Regions from separate parts of the Streptomyces colwelliae genome, predicted to be linked through region 3. Evidence: riboswitches for the same ligand, from Rfam matches in the RefSeq annotation. Region 3 holds a riboswitch; each other region holds the start of a gene.
The links. Region 3 has a riboswitch for cobalamin ahead of ACNFOC_RS02160 (FecCD family ABC transporter permease). Riboswitches for the same ligand answer to the same signal wherever they lie in the genome.
Positions count from the first base shown of each region.

Region 1: another riboswitch for cobalamin. It lies ahead of metE (5-methyltetrahydropteroyltriglutamate--homocysteine S-methyltransferase); the one in region 3 lies ahead of ACNFOC_RS02160 (FecCD family ABC transporter permease).
Region 2: another riboswitch for cobalamin. It lies ahead of ACNFOC_RS34025 (cobalamin biosynthesis protein); the one in region 3 lies ahead of ACNFOC_RS02160 (FecCD family ABC transporter permease).

Region 1 is NZ_JBLTJC010000253.1:10,779-15,050, forward strand. It holds gene scpA (methylmalonyl-CoA mutase) at 1-896, shown strand, start outside; gene meaB (methylmalonyl Co-A mutase-associated GTPase MeaB) at 902-1,897, shown strand; cobalamin riboswitch at 1,996-2,219, shown strand; gene metE (5-methyltetrahydropteroyltriglutamate--homocysteine S-methyltransferase) at 2,365-4,272, shown strand, end outside.
Region 2 is NZ_JBLTJC010000214.1:6,067-10,338, forward strand. It holds gene ACNFOC_RS34010 (helix-turn-helix domain-containing protein) at 1-584, shown strand, start outside; gene ACNFOC_RS34015 (hypothetical protein) at 856-1,254, shown strand; gene ACNFOC_RS34020 (DUF397 domain-containing protein) at 1,501-1,830, opposite strand; cobalamin riboswitch at 1,989-2,131, shown strand; gene ACNFOC_RS34025 (cobalamin biosynthesis protein) at 2,230-3,171, shown strand; gene ACNFOC_RS34030 (cobyric acid synthase) at 3,168-4,272, shown strand, end outside.
Region 3 is NZ_JBLTJC010000005.1:69,918-74,189, forward strand. It holds gene ACNFOC_RS02150 (ABC transporter substrate-binding protein) at 1-413, opposite strand, end outside; gene ACNFOC_RS02155 (ABC transporter ATP-binding protein) at 429-1,205, opposite strand; gene ACNFOC_RS02160 (FecCD family ABC transporter permease) at 1,205-2,296, opposite strand; cobalamin riboswitch at 2,404-2,547, opposite strand; gene ACNFOC_RS02165 (helix-turn-helix domain-containing protein) at 2,574-3,488, opposite strand; gene ACNFOC_RS02170 (alpha/beta hydrolase) at 3,589-4,272, opposite strand, start outside.

The DNA.
Region 1 (4,272 bases), on a different contig from region 3:
TCGAGGCGGCGGGCGGCATGGCCAAGGCTATCGACGCGGGCATCCCCAAGCTGCGCATCGAGGAAGCCGCGGCCCGCACCCAGGCCCGCATCGACTCCGGCCGCCAGCCGGTCATCGGCGTCAACAAGTACCGCGTGGAGACCGACGAGGAGATCGACGTCCTCAAGGTCGACAACTCCTCCGTACGCACCCAACAGATCGAGAAACTACGGCGGTTGCGCGCGGAGCGCGACGAACAGGCCACCCAGGACGCCCTGCACGCGCTGACCCGGGCTGCGGGCGGTGAGGGCAACCTGCTGGAGCTGGCGGTGAACGCGGCCCGCGCCAAGGCGACGGTCGGCGAGATCTCCGACGCGCTGGAGAAGGTGTACGGGCGGCACGCGAGCCAGATCCGTACGATCGCCGGTGTGTACCGCACCGAAGCCGGCGACTCCCCGTCCGTCGAGCGCACCCGTACCCTCGTGGCCGAGTTCGAGGAGTCCGAGGGCCGCCGCCCCCGCATCCTGGTCGCCAAGATGGGCCAGGACGGCCACGACCGCGGCCAGAAGGTGATCGCCACCGCGTTCGCCGACCTCGGCTTCGACGTGGACGTCGGCCCGCTGTTCCAGACCCCCGGCGAGGTGGCCCGCCAGGCCGTAGAGGCGGACGTGCACATCGTCGGAGTGTCGTCCCTCGCCGCCGGACACCTCACCCTCGTACCGGCGTTGAAGGAGTCCCTCGCCGAGGAGGGCCGCGAGGACATCATGATCGTGGTCGGCGGAGTCATCCCACCCCAGGATGTACCGACCCTCCTGGAGATGGGCGCGGCGGCCGTGTTCCCGCCCGGGACGGTGATCCCGGACGCGGCCTACGACCTGGTGCGGCGACTGGCCGCCGACCTCGGCCACGACCTCTGAGCCCCATGGCGATCGACCTCGACACCTATGTGAAGGGCGTACTCGACGGGAAGCGGGCGCTGGTGGCCCGCGCCATCACCCTCGTCGAGTCGACCAGGCCCCAACACCGGGTCATGGCCCAGGAGTTGCTGACCGAACTGCTGCCGCACAGCGGCCAGGCCCGGCGGATCGGCATCAGCGGCGTACCGGGCGTGGGCAAGTCGACGTTCATCGACGCCTTCGGCACACTCCTCACCTCGCTCGGCTTCCGGGTCGCGGTCCTCGCCGTCGACCCGTCGTCGAGCCGCACGGGCGGTTCGATCCTCGGCGACAAGACCCGCATGGAACGCCTCGCCGTCGACCCGGCCGCCTTCGTCCGCCCCTCCCCCACCGCCGGCACCCTCGGCGGCGTCGCGAAGGCGACCCGCGAGTCCATCGTGGTGATGGAGGCGGCGGGCTACGACGTCGTCCTCGTCGAGACGGTAGGCGTAGGCCAGTCGGAGACGGCGGTCGCCAACATGGTCGACTCCTTCCTGCTGTTGACTCTCGCCCGCACCGGCGACCAGCTACAGGGCATCAAGAAGGGCGTCCTGGAACTGGCGGACGTCATCGCCGTCAACAAGGCGGACGGGCCGCATGAGCGCGATGCGAAGAGCGCCGCGCGTGAACTGGCGGGCGCACTAAGGCTGATGCATCCCGCAGACGCGGCCTGGACCCCGCCGGTCCTGAGTTGCAGCGCGCGCGAGGGAACGGGCCTGGACACGGTCTGGGAACGCCTCGAACAACACCGTTCACTGCTGGACTCCACGGGCCGCTTGGCCGCGAAGCGCCGCGAGCAGCAGGTGGACTGGACGTGGACGATGGTCCGCGAGGAACTGCTGGGCCGCCTGCACGCCGACCCGTCCGTACGCGCGCTTGCTCCGGACCTAGAACGCCAGGTACGAGAGGGCGAGTTGACGGCGACACTTGCGGCTGAGGAAATCCTGCGAGCTTTCGAGTCCCGTTCAACCGAGTTGCCCTAAGGGGCGCGGGGCTGTATCGATTTGCGGCTCCGCCGCGTGGGCGCGACCAGCCCCCACCGGGCCGCAGACAAAAATCGACGCAACCACCCCCCACCCTTTACGCTGGCCACGCAGCTGGTTCGCCCCGTCACCCAGACGGACGCGTCGCAAGAGGGAACCCGGTGAAACTCCGGGACTGCCCCGCAGCGGTAAGCAGGAACGACCGCCGTCACACGCACTGGGCCCACAACAGGACCTGGGAAGCGACGGCCAGTAGGTGTCCTCCGGTCAAACGGAGGCCGTGCCCGCAAGTCCGAAGACCTGCCAACTGCCCACGCGCGAACGAATTTCGTGCGCGGAATCCCGGTGACCTCGTGGGCGGGTCGGCGTACACATCGGCGGACACGACAACCGTCCGATCTGGCGTTCCTTCGCGCTCCCGTCCCGTCGCCGGGACTTCAGGGAGACATCTCGCGAAGGAGAGTTCCGTGACGACAAAGTCCGCAGCCGCGGCAGCACGGTCCACCGTGTACGGCTACCCCCGTCAGGGCAGGGGCCGTGAACTGAAGAAGGCCATCGAGGGGTACTGGAAGGGCCGCGTCGACGCCGACGCCCTCCGGACCACCGCCACCGAACTGCGCAGCACGAACTGGCGGCAGCTCGCCGAGGCCGGCATCCACGAGGTACCGACCGGCGACTTCTCGTACTACGACCATGTCCTGGACACCAGCGTCATGGTCGGCGCGATCCCCCAACGCCACCGCGCCGCCGTCGAACTCGACGCGCTGGACGGCTACTTCGCGATGGCACGCGGCACCCAGGACGTGGCGCCGCTGGAGATGACGAAGTGGTTCGACACCAACTACCACTACCTCGTGCCCGAGTTGGGCCCGGACACCGTCTTCACCGCCGACTCCACCAAGCAGGTCGCGGAGTTGAAGGAGGCCCTCGCCCTGGGTCTGACCGCCCGCCCCGTCCTGGTCGGCCCGGTCACCTACCTCCTGCTCGCCAAGCCCGCGCCGGGGGTGTCCGCGGACTTCGAACCGCTGACCCTCCTGGACCGGTTGCTGCCCGTGTACGCCGAGGTCCTCGCCGACCTGCGCGCGGCGGGCGCGGAGTGGGTGCAGCTGGACGAGCCCGCCCTGGTCCAGGACCGCACCCCGGCCGAACTGAGCGCCACCACGCGCGCCTACCGCGATCTCGGAGCCCTCCCCGACCGGCCGAAGCTCCTGATCGCGTCCTACTTCGACCGGCTGGGCGACGCGCTCCCGGTCCTCGCGAAGGCACCCGTGGAGGGCCTCGCCCTCGACTTCACCGAGTCCGCCGCCGCGAACCTGGACGCCCTGGCCGCGGTGGGCGGACTGTCCGGCAAGCGGCTGGTAGCAGGCGTGGTCAACGGCCGTAACGTGTGGGTCAACGACCTCACCAAGTCCCTCGTCACACTGGGCACGTTGCTCGGTCTTGCCGACCGGGTCGACGTGGCCGCCTCCTGCTCGCTCCTCCATGTGCCGCTCGACGCCGCCGCCGAGCGGGACATCGAGCCGCAGATCCTGCGCTGGCTCGCGTTCGCGCGGCAGAAGACGGGCGAGATCGTCACCCTCGCCAAGGGCCTGGCCCAGGGCACCGACACGATCGCCGCCGAACTCGCCGCCAACCGCGCCGACTTGGCATCCCGCGCCGGTTCGGCGCTCACCAGCGACCCCGCCGTACGGGCTCGGGCCGCCTCGGTCACGGACGCCGACGCCCGCCGCTCCCAGCCGTACACGGAGCGTACGACGGCCCAGCGCACGCACCTCGAGCTGCCGCCGCTGCCGACCACCACCATCGGCTCCTTCCCGCAGACCGCCGAACTGCGCACCGCGCGGGCCGACTTGAGGGCGCGGCGGATCGACACGGCCGGTTACGAGGAGCGGATCAAGGCCGAGATCCAGGAGGTGATCTCGTTCCAGGAGAAGACCGGCCTGGACGTCCTCGTGCACGGCGAACCCGAACGCAACGACATGGTCCAGTACTTCGCCGAGCAGCTGACGGGCTACCTCGCCACGCGGCACGGCTGGGTCCAGTCCTACGGCACCCGTTACGTCCGCCCGCCGATCCTGGCCGGCGACATCTCCCGCCCGGAACCGATGACGGTGCGCTGGACGACGTACGCCCAGTCGCTCACCGGGCGTCCGGTCAAGGGCATGCTCACCGGACCGGTCACCATGCTCGCCTGGTCCTTCGTCCGTGACGACCAGCCGCTCGGCGACACCGCGCGGCAGGTCGCCCTCGCCCTGCGTGACGAGGTCAACGACCTTGAGGCGGCCGGGACTTCGGTCATCCAGGTCGACGAACCCGCGCTGCGTGAGACCCTCCCGCTGCGCGCGGCGGACCGGGAGGCGTATCTCGCCTGGGCC
Region 2 (4,272 bases), on a different contig from region 3:
TCTCAGCGCCACGCTTCTACGAGTACCTCGGTTTCGAGACGGCCGCCTCGTCCTTGCGTACATACCACCCGGTCGTCATTCCCGGCCTCCTGCACACCGAGGAGTACGCGGACGCTCTGGGAGCTCCCGAAATGCCCGACGCGGCCCTTCGGCGCAAGATCGTCGAGTTCCGCACCGCCCGGCAGGAGCGGGTCTTCGACGAGGAAACCGGCGTCGACAAGCTGCACTTCGTGGTGGACGAAGCGGCTCTACGGCGCAGAATCGGTGAACCCGACGTCATGCGTCGGCAGTTGCAGCACCTCAAGAACATGGCTGAGCATCCACGCGTCACCCTTCAGGTGCTGCCGTTCTCGGCCGGTGCTCTGTTGAGCACGCAGACCGCGTTCATCCTGCTCAGCTTCAAGGACGAGGAAGACCTGATCTACCTCGAGTTCTCCCAGGCCAGCTCCATCGCCACCAGGGACAACTTCGAACTCGTGGCCAATTTCCAGGACTCCTTCGAGCAGTTGCGGAATCTCGCCTACAGCGAGAACCAGGCACTCGATCTGATCGACGATGCCAAGGAAGCCTTCAGCGTGGACTGACCCGGAGCCCCACGGCTCGGGCACAGCAGGGGGAGGGTCGGCGATGCCGCTCTTCGATTGGCAAGGGCTCATGCGGCACTTCCTCGCTGCCTTGACCACTGCCGACACCCCTGGTCGGACCGCCCCCAGCGACACACACGCCACCACGCCGTCTTCCGCACCCGAGGCCCCAGCGGCACCAGACCCCCTGCAAGGGGAGCCCTCCAGCGAGACCCCCTCCACTCAGGAGGAGTGGAACCATCCCACGGTCCACGACCTGTTCGCCGTAGGCATGAAGGACAAAGGCCAGGCCGAGACGCTGGACGGCCTCCTGGATGCGGAGCACGAGCGGGTGCTCCGCACCCGAGACCAGGAGCTGAAGGGCTTCCTGGCCAAAAGTGGCTGTCTCACTCTGTGTACCGCGCTCTTCGTGGGAAGCCTGGTGATATCCATGCGCATCGCGAAGGGCATCGATCTCCACCAGATCAGGCTTTCGCCCACCATGCACGTAGCACTGGTCTCGGTGGGCAGCGCGTTCCTGACCGGGACGATCGGATGGCTCATACGCAAGCTCCGTGATCGACCGCGGCGGAGGAGCAGAACCGGGAGTCTCAACGACCGGACGGAGAACGGCGGTCGGCCCTCGCCCGGGACGCGGACCGATGACCCGCGGCAAGGCAGTGGAAGGTGACCGGCGCGAATCCCCACGCGACCCCGGCACCCGCCGCCACTACCGCCGAGGTGACGAGCCAGACGGTGAACCGCTCCTGGACTCCGTCGAAGAGAAGTGAGGTCAGGGCCCCGACAGCCGTGGCCACGGCTCCGCACACGGCGCAGTATGAGAGCAGCGCGAGCCGTTTCCGCTCGGCATTACTTCCCTTGCCCGGCGGCGGTCGTTCACTCTCGGCCCCCATTTTTGCCCCCAGCCTCTCGCGGCTCACGCTGGACGGGTTACGTCGCCCCCGGATCTGCCCGCTGCCACCGCTGTCACAAACGTGGACCACACCGTGCTGGTCACGACCATATGCGGCTGCCGACGGTTCTTGGAATCGCGCACCCATACCTCGTCTCCGGGACAGGCGACTTCGACACAGTCCCCGCTCAAACTGGTGTAGCTGCTCTTCTGCCAACGCCACGCGGACGCCCCGTCGGCCACACCGCCTCCCCCATGTCGAGCCTCAACCCATGTCACGGCACGCCCACCCGGTCGACGCACACTAGTCCCGGACAGCGAGGGCACGACAGCAAGTTGCCGGATTGGCCGCACCAGGACTCGACCGGATGAGACCTGCCCGCGGATGTTCTGTATCGCTCCCCTGCCGTTGTCTCCAATTCTACGAACCGTGCCGTCGCTGCCTAGCCTGAATCCGGACCAGTGTGCGTCTCAGCACACTCCTCCGTCCCAGGTCAACAGCAAGTTGACGCCCCTTCCAACAGCATGGTGGACTGCCGGAGCCATGTACGGCGGCAGGAGAGGAAGCCGGTGTGAATCCGGCGCGGTCCCGCCACTGTCACCGGGGTAGGTAGCCCCGGGAGCCAGGAACTCTCACCGCCGGTCTCGTCGAACCAGGGCGTGGACACCCTGAGTGAGGACATACCGCCATGCTCGGCTGCCGTTCGAGGTCCCGTACCAACGCAGTGTCCGACCCAGCGATCGGCTGACCCGATGCGTGCCGATCGCGTCTTCGCGTACGGCGCCGCCGCCGGCCTCCTCGGCGACCACCTGCTCGGCGATCCCCGCCGCGGGCATCCGGTCGCCGCGTTCGGCCGTGCCGCCGGTGCCGTGGAACGCCTGCTGTGGCGCGACCACCGAGGCTGGGGCGCCCTGCACACCGCTGTGTGCGTCGGTGGCACCATCACCCTCGCCGCCGCGGCCACTTCGGCCCTACGACCGTCCCGTACGGCCTCTGCCGCGCTCACCGCCGCCGCCACCTGGGCCGTCGTCGGCGGGACCTCCCTCGCGCGCGAGGCCGGGGTCGTCGGGCGCGCGCTGGAGGCCGGGGACATCGATGCCGCACGGGCGCGCCTGCCGCACCTCTGCGGACGGGACCCGCAGTCCCTCGACGCCGACGGGATCGCCCGGGCCGTCGTCGAGTCCGTCGCCGAGAACACGTCCGACGCGGTCGTCGGCGCCCTGGTCTGGGGCGGCATCGCGGGCGTCCCTGGCCTGCTCGGCTTCCGGGCCGTGAACACGCTCGACGCCATGGTCGGCCACAAGTCGGCCAAGTACCGCCGCTACGGCTGGGCTTCGGCCCGCCTCGACGACGTCGCCGGCTGGCCGGGCGCCCGCCTCACCGCCGCCCTCGCGACCGTCGCGGGCGGCGACCCGCGCCGCGCCGCCCGCGCCTGGCGCACCGACGCCCGCAAACACCCGAGCCCCAACGCCGGGCCCGTGGAGGCCTCCTTCGCGGGAGCCCTCGGCGTACGCCTCGGCGGGACGCTCTCCTACGGCGGCCGGGTCGAGCACCGGCCCGTGCTCAACGGCGACGGACGCGCCGTCGCCGTACCGGACATCGCGCGTGCCGTACGGCTGTCCCGGCGCGTCGGTCTGCTCGCGCTCGGGGTTAGTGTCGCCGGGCGGCTCCTCGTGAAGGGAAGCAAGTCATGAGCGGCGGCGGGCTATTGGTGGCCGGGACCACCTCGGACGCCGGGAAGAGTGTCGTCACCGCCGGGATCTGCCGGTGGCTCGTGCGGCAGGGTGTGAAGGTCGCGCCGTTCAAGGCGCAGAACATGTCCCTGAATTCGTTCGTCACGCGCGAGGGCGCCGAGATCGGGCGGGCGCAGGCCATGCAGGCGCAGGCCTGCCGGATCGAGCCGACCGCGCTGATGAATCCCGTGCTGCTGAAGCCGGGCAGCGACCGGAGCAGTCAAGTCGTGCTCATGGGCAAACCCGTGGGCGAGATGAGTGCCCGTGGCTATCACGGCGGACGGCAAGAGGCCCTGCTCGGGACCGTGTTGGACTGTCTCGCCGAGTTGCGGGGCACGTATGACGCGGTGATCTGTGAGGGGGCCGGTTCGCCCGCCGAGATCAATCTGCGGCGGACCGACATCGTGAACATGGGCATCGCGCGCAATGCCGGGCTGCCCGTTCTCGTCGTCGGCGACATCGACCGCGGCGGCGTCTTCGCCTCCTTCTTCGGGACGGTCGCGCTGCTGTCGCCCGAGGACCAGGCGTTCGTCGCCGGGTTCCTCGTCAACAAGTTCCGGGGCGATGTGTCGTTGCTGGAGCCGGGGTTGGAGATGCTGCTCGGCCTCACCGGGCGGCGGACGTACGGCGTGCTGCCGTACCGGCACGGGCTCGGGATCGACGAGGAGGACGGGCTGCGCATCTCGCTGCGCGGCACCGTGCGCGAGTCCAGCACCGCGCCGCCGGTCGGCGAGGACGTGCTGCGGGTCGCCGTCTGCGCGATCCCCCTCATGTCCAACTTCACCGACGTGGACGCGCTGGCCGCCGAACCGGGCGTCGTGGTGCGGTTCGTGGACCGGCCGGAGGAACTGGCCGACGCGGACCTCGTCGTCGTCCCCGGCACCCGGGGGACGGTGAAGGCCCTGGAGTGGCTGCGGGAGCGCGGCCTCGCGGACGCCCTCGTCCGCCGGGCGGCCGAGCAACGTCCCACCCTCGGCATCTGCGGCGGCTTCCAGATCCTCGGCGAGCACATCGACGACGAGGTCGAGAGCCGGCAGGGGGCGGTCGACGGGCTCGGAGTCC
Region 3 (4,272 bases):
TTCAGGGCGCCGGGGGTGAAGCCGCTGTCGTCGCGGAAGCCGTAGTTCCAGCCGGCGAAGACGAGGTCGGCGCGGGCGTCGAGGACGTTCTCCTTGGTGAGTTGGTCCTTGGACAGCCACTTCACCTTCTTGTAGCCGTCCTTCCAGGGGACGTCGGTGAGGTCTCCCTTGTCGTCGGGCATGGCGAACCCGGCCATGCGGTTCTCCAGGCCGAGGGCGAACATCAGCTCGGTGATGCCGACGTCGTTGGTGACGACCCGCTCGGGGACCGTCTTGTACGTCACCTTCCGGCCGCAGTTGGTGAGGGTGACGGCGGAGGATCTGGCGTTCTGCGGCGAGGGCTCGACCGTGGCGCCGCAACCGGCGGTGGCGGTCGCGGCGAGGCAGAGCGCGGCGGCAAGCAGCTTGCGCATGGGGGGTGTTGTCCTTCAAGCGATGGGCGTGGTGGGCGGGAGCAGGTCGAACAGGAGCTGGACGGCGCCGGTCTCCGGATGCCGTACCGGATGCGCGCGGACCCCGAACACCTCGGCGAGCAGGGCGGGTCGGAGGACGTCGTGCGGCGGGCCGGAGGCGACGATCCGGCCGTTCGCGATCACGTACAGCTGGTCGCAGTGGGCGGCGGCGAGATTGAGGTCGTGCAGGGCCGCCAGGACGGTCAGGCCGCTGCCGCGGACCATGGACAGCACGTCCAACTGGTGGGCGATGTCGAGGTGGTTGGTGGGTTCGTCGAGGACCAGGACGCGGGGGCGCTGGGCGAGTGCGCGGGCGATCAGGACGCGTTGCCTCTCGCCGCCGGACAGGGCGAGGAACCCGCGGTCGGCGAGGTGGGTGACGCGGGTGCGTGCCATGGCTCCGGCGCAGATCTCCCGGTCCGAGGCGGCGGTCCGGTCCCGGTGCGGCAGCCGTCCCATAGCGACCACTTCGGCGACGGTGAAGTCGAACTCGGCCGACGACTCCTGCGGCAGTGCGGCCAACTTGCGGGCGGCGGCGCGCGGTTCCATGGCGTGTACGTCGTCGCCGTCGAGCCGGATCACGCCGTCGGCCGGTCGCAGCGCCCGGTACACGCACCTCAACAGGGTCGACTTTCCACTGCCGTTGGGGCCGACGAGCCCGACAAAGGCCCCGCTGCCCGCCGAGAGCCGGATGTCGTGCACCAGCCGCACCGCGCCCGCGTCGACCGAGAGCCCCTCGATGTCGAGCCTCATCAACGCCCCCCGAACGCATAGCCGCCGCGCCGCATCAGCAGCAGGAACGCGGGCACTCCCACGACCGCGGTGATCACACCGACCGGCAGTTCGGCGGGCGCCAGCAGCAGCCGGGACAGTACGTCCGCCCACACCAGGAGCACCGCTCCGGCGAGCGGCGCGACCGCGAGGACCTTGCGGTGATCGGCGCCGACGAGCATCCGCACGAGGTGCGGGACCATCAGTCCGACGAAGCCGATGGCTCCGCTGACCGCGACGACCGTTCCCGTCACGGCGGCGGTCACGAGGAACAACTCCCGCCGTAGTCGGCCCGGTTGGACGCCGAGCGCGGCGGAGGTCTCGTCCCCCATCGCGAGGGCGTTGAGCGACTCCGCGCGCCACCGCAGCCACGCCCAGCCAGCCGCCACGGTGACGGCGGCCAACGGCACCTGCGCCCAGGTCGCCCCGCCCAGGCTCCCCAGCAGCCACATCATCGCCGAGCGGGCCGCCTCGCCCCGGGCCGCGCCGAACACCATGACGGTGGTGACGGCTTCGAAGCCGTACGCCAGCGCGGTGCCCGTCAGGATCAGCCGCAGCGGGGTGAGGCCGTGCGGCGAGCGGGCCACGGCGTAGACCAGGACCATGGCCGCGAGCGCCGAGGCGAACGCGGACACCGACAGCGCCCACACCCCCAGTCCGGCGAACGCGCCCAGCAGGATGACGGCGTTGGCGCCCACCGCCGCGCCCGAGGAGATGCCGAGCACGAACGGATCGGCGAGCGCGTTGCGGACCATGGCCTGTACGGCCACGCCGACGGCGGACAGTCCGGCCCCGACGACGGCCGCGAGGACGACCCGCGGCAGCCGGATCTCCCACACGATGGTGTAGGCGGCGGCGTCACCGGCCCGCACGGTCCCGCCGGTGACGCCGGCCCACAGGAACCGGAACATGTCCGCCGTGCCGATCCCGGCCGCGCCGAGACCGACGCCGCACACGAGGGAGACGCCGAGCAGGAGCAACAGCCCGAGCAGCAGAAGGTGTTGGGGTATCCGGCGAGGATCACGCCCTGGGCTCTGGACACGGCCTGAGCCGGTTCTCGGACGGAGGAGCACGGTCGGCGGTCCTTCACCTGGGGCCGCCTGGTGAGCCTCGATGGAGGAGACAGCCCGGACGACCGTGCCGGCCGCTCGGTCCCCTCTCGCAGTCCACGGCGAGCAGTCAACGGGTCGCACCACCCACGGGTAATCGGACTCGCGCGACGGCCAGAGGTCGCCACGCACACCGTTGCGGGTCAGCGCCGGATTCTCACCGGACTTCCCCCGCGGGAGGCTCGGGGAGCGTAACAAACGGCGCGGAGCATGCCGACGGCGCCTGAACCAACCTCTCCCGTCAGATGCCTGAGAACACCTGAGAACCCGGGGCGTCTGCCCTCGACATGGCGCCGGCCGGCTCCCGGCAGGTGGCACGCAGGGCGTCCAGCTTCTCCGCGTCGGTCGTCCCCACCGCCGCCGTGTACGTGACGATCCTGAGGTCGGTGCCGGCGGCCATCACGACGTCGAGGTCGAGGTCGACGGCTCCCACCCGGGGGTGTTCGACGGTCTTGCGGTCGCCGACGTGGGTACGAGCGGTGCCGTTGGACCAGAGGCGGGCGAAGCGCGGGCTGTCGCGCAGCATGTGGTCGACGAAGGCGGCGAGCCGCGCGTCATGGGGATGGGCGGCGGCCGTCACCCGCAGGTCGGCGACGAGGTCCTCCTCCTCGACCTCGTCGCCCGCCCAGGAGCGGACCGGCCAGGCCCCGATCGGTTCTCGCCCTCGTGCGGCGCTCGTCCGGAACATGCCGGCCACGAGGTTGTGCTCGATCCAGCCGTACGTACGGGGATCGCCGATCGTCTCGGACCACATCCCGTTCCAGCTGACGAGGGTCCAGTCGGCGGCGAACACCGCGGTGGGATTGCCCGCCAGCTGACCCACCAGCCGGTGCACCCTCGCGGGAACGTGCCGGGACACGTTCCCGGCCGGGGGCGGTGCGAGGTGGGCGCAGCGGAACAGGTGGTCGCGCTCGGACGGTTCGAGGCGTAGCGCCCTGGCCAGTGCGATGACCACCTGGGCCGAGGGGTTCCGGGCGCGGCCCTGTTCCAGCCGGACCACGTAGTCGACCGACAGGCCTGCCAGCCGGGCCAGTTCCTCCCGGCGCAGCCCGGGGATGCGCCGGTCCCCGCCCACCTCCAGCCCGCTGTCCCGCGGTGACACGCGCTCGCGCCACCCCCGCAGAGCGATGCCGAAGTGGTTCGTCCTAGCCGCCATGGAGCACATTGTCGTTCAACTGACACACGGCACCCGGCCGTTCGGCCCCCGCACGCCGGAGTCTTTACTCACCGCCGGCCGTGCTGTCGGCCCTCCCCGGCTACGACGTCGACGCGGCCGGCACAGCCTCGCCGGACTTCTCGGCGTCCGCGCCGTCGGCCCACCGTGCCCGGATGAACGCCCCGGCGGCGTCGAGCGCGGCGGCGCCCTCGTCGAGGAGCGAGGCGAACGCCTGGAAGACGTGCGGGACTTGGGGCCAGACCTGCAGTTCGACGTGGACGTCGTGCCCGGCGGCGCGCGCGGCGAGTCGTACGGCGTCGTCCAGGAGGATCTCGTAGGAGCCGACCTGGATGAACAGGGGTGCCAGGCCGGTCAGATCGGCGAAGACGGGGCTGGCGTGCGGGGTGGTGGGGTCGGTGTCGCGGAGGTAGTCGCGGGCGCGTGCGCGCAGGCCTTCCGGGGTCAGTGAGGCGTCGAGTGCCGCCTTGCTCACCGTGCTGTCGCCGGACACGCTCAGGTCGGCCCATGGGGAGAAGACAGCGGCCGATGACGGCTGGGGCAGGCCCGCGTCCTTGGCGGCGACCAGCGTCGCGGCGACGAGACCACCGCCCGCGGACTCACCGACAAAGGCGATGCCGGAACTGGGAGTTCCGTCGTCGAGCAGGGCCCGGTACACGGCCAGGGCGTCGTCGACCGCCGCGGGGAACGGATGCTCGGGTGCCAGCCGGTAGTCGACGCAGACGGCGCGTGCACCGGTGCGCCGGGAGACCTCGGCGGCCAGACC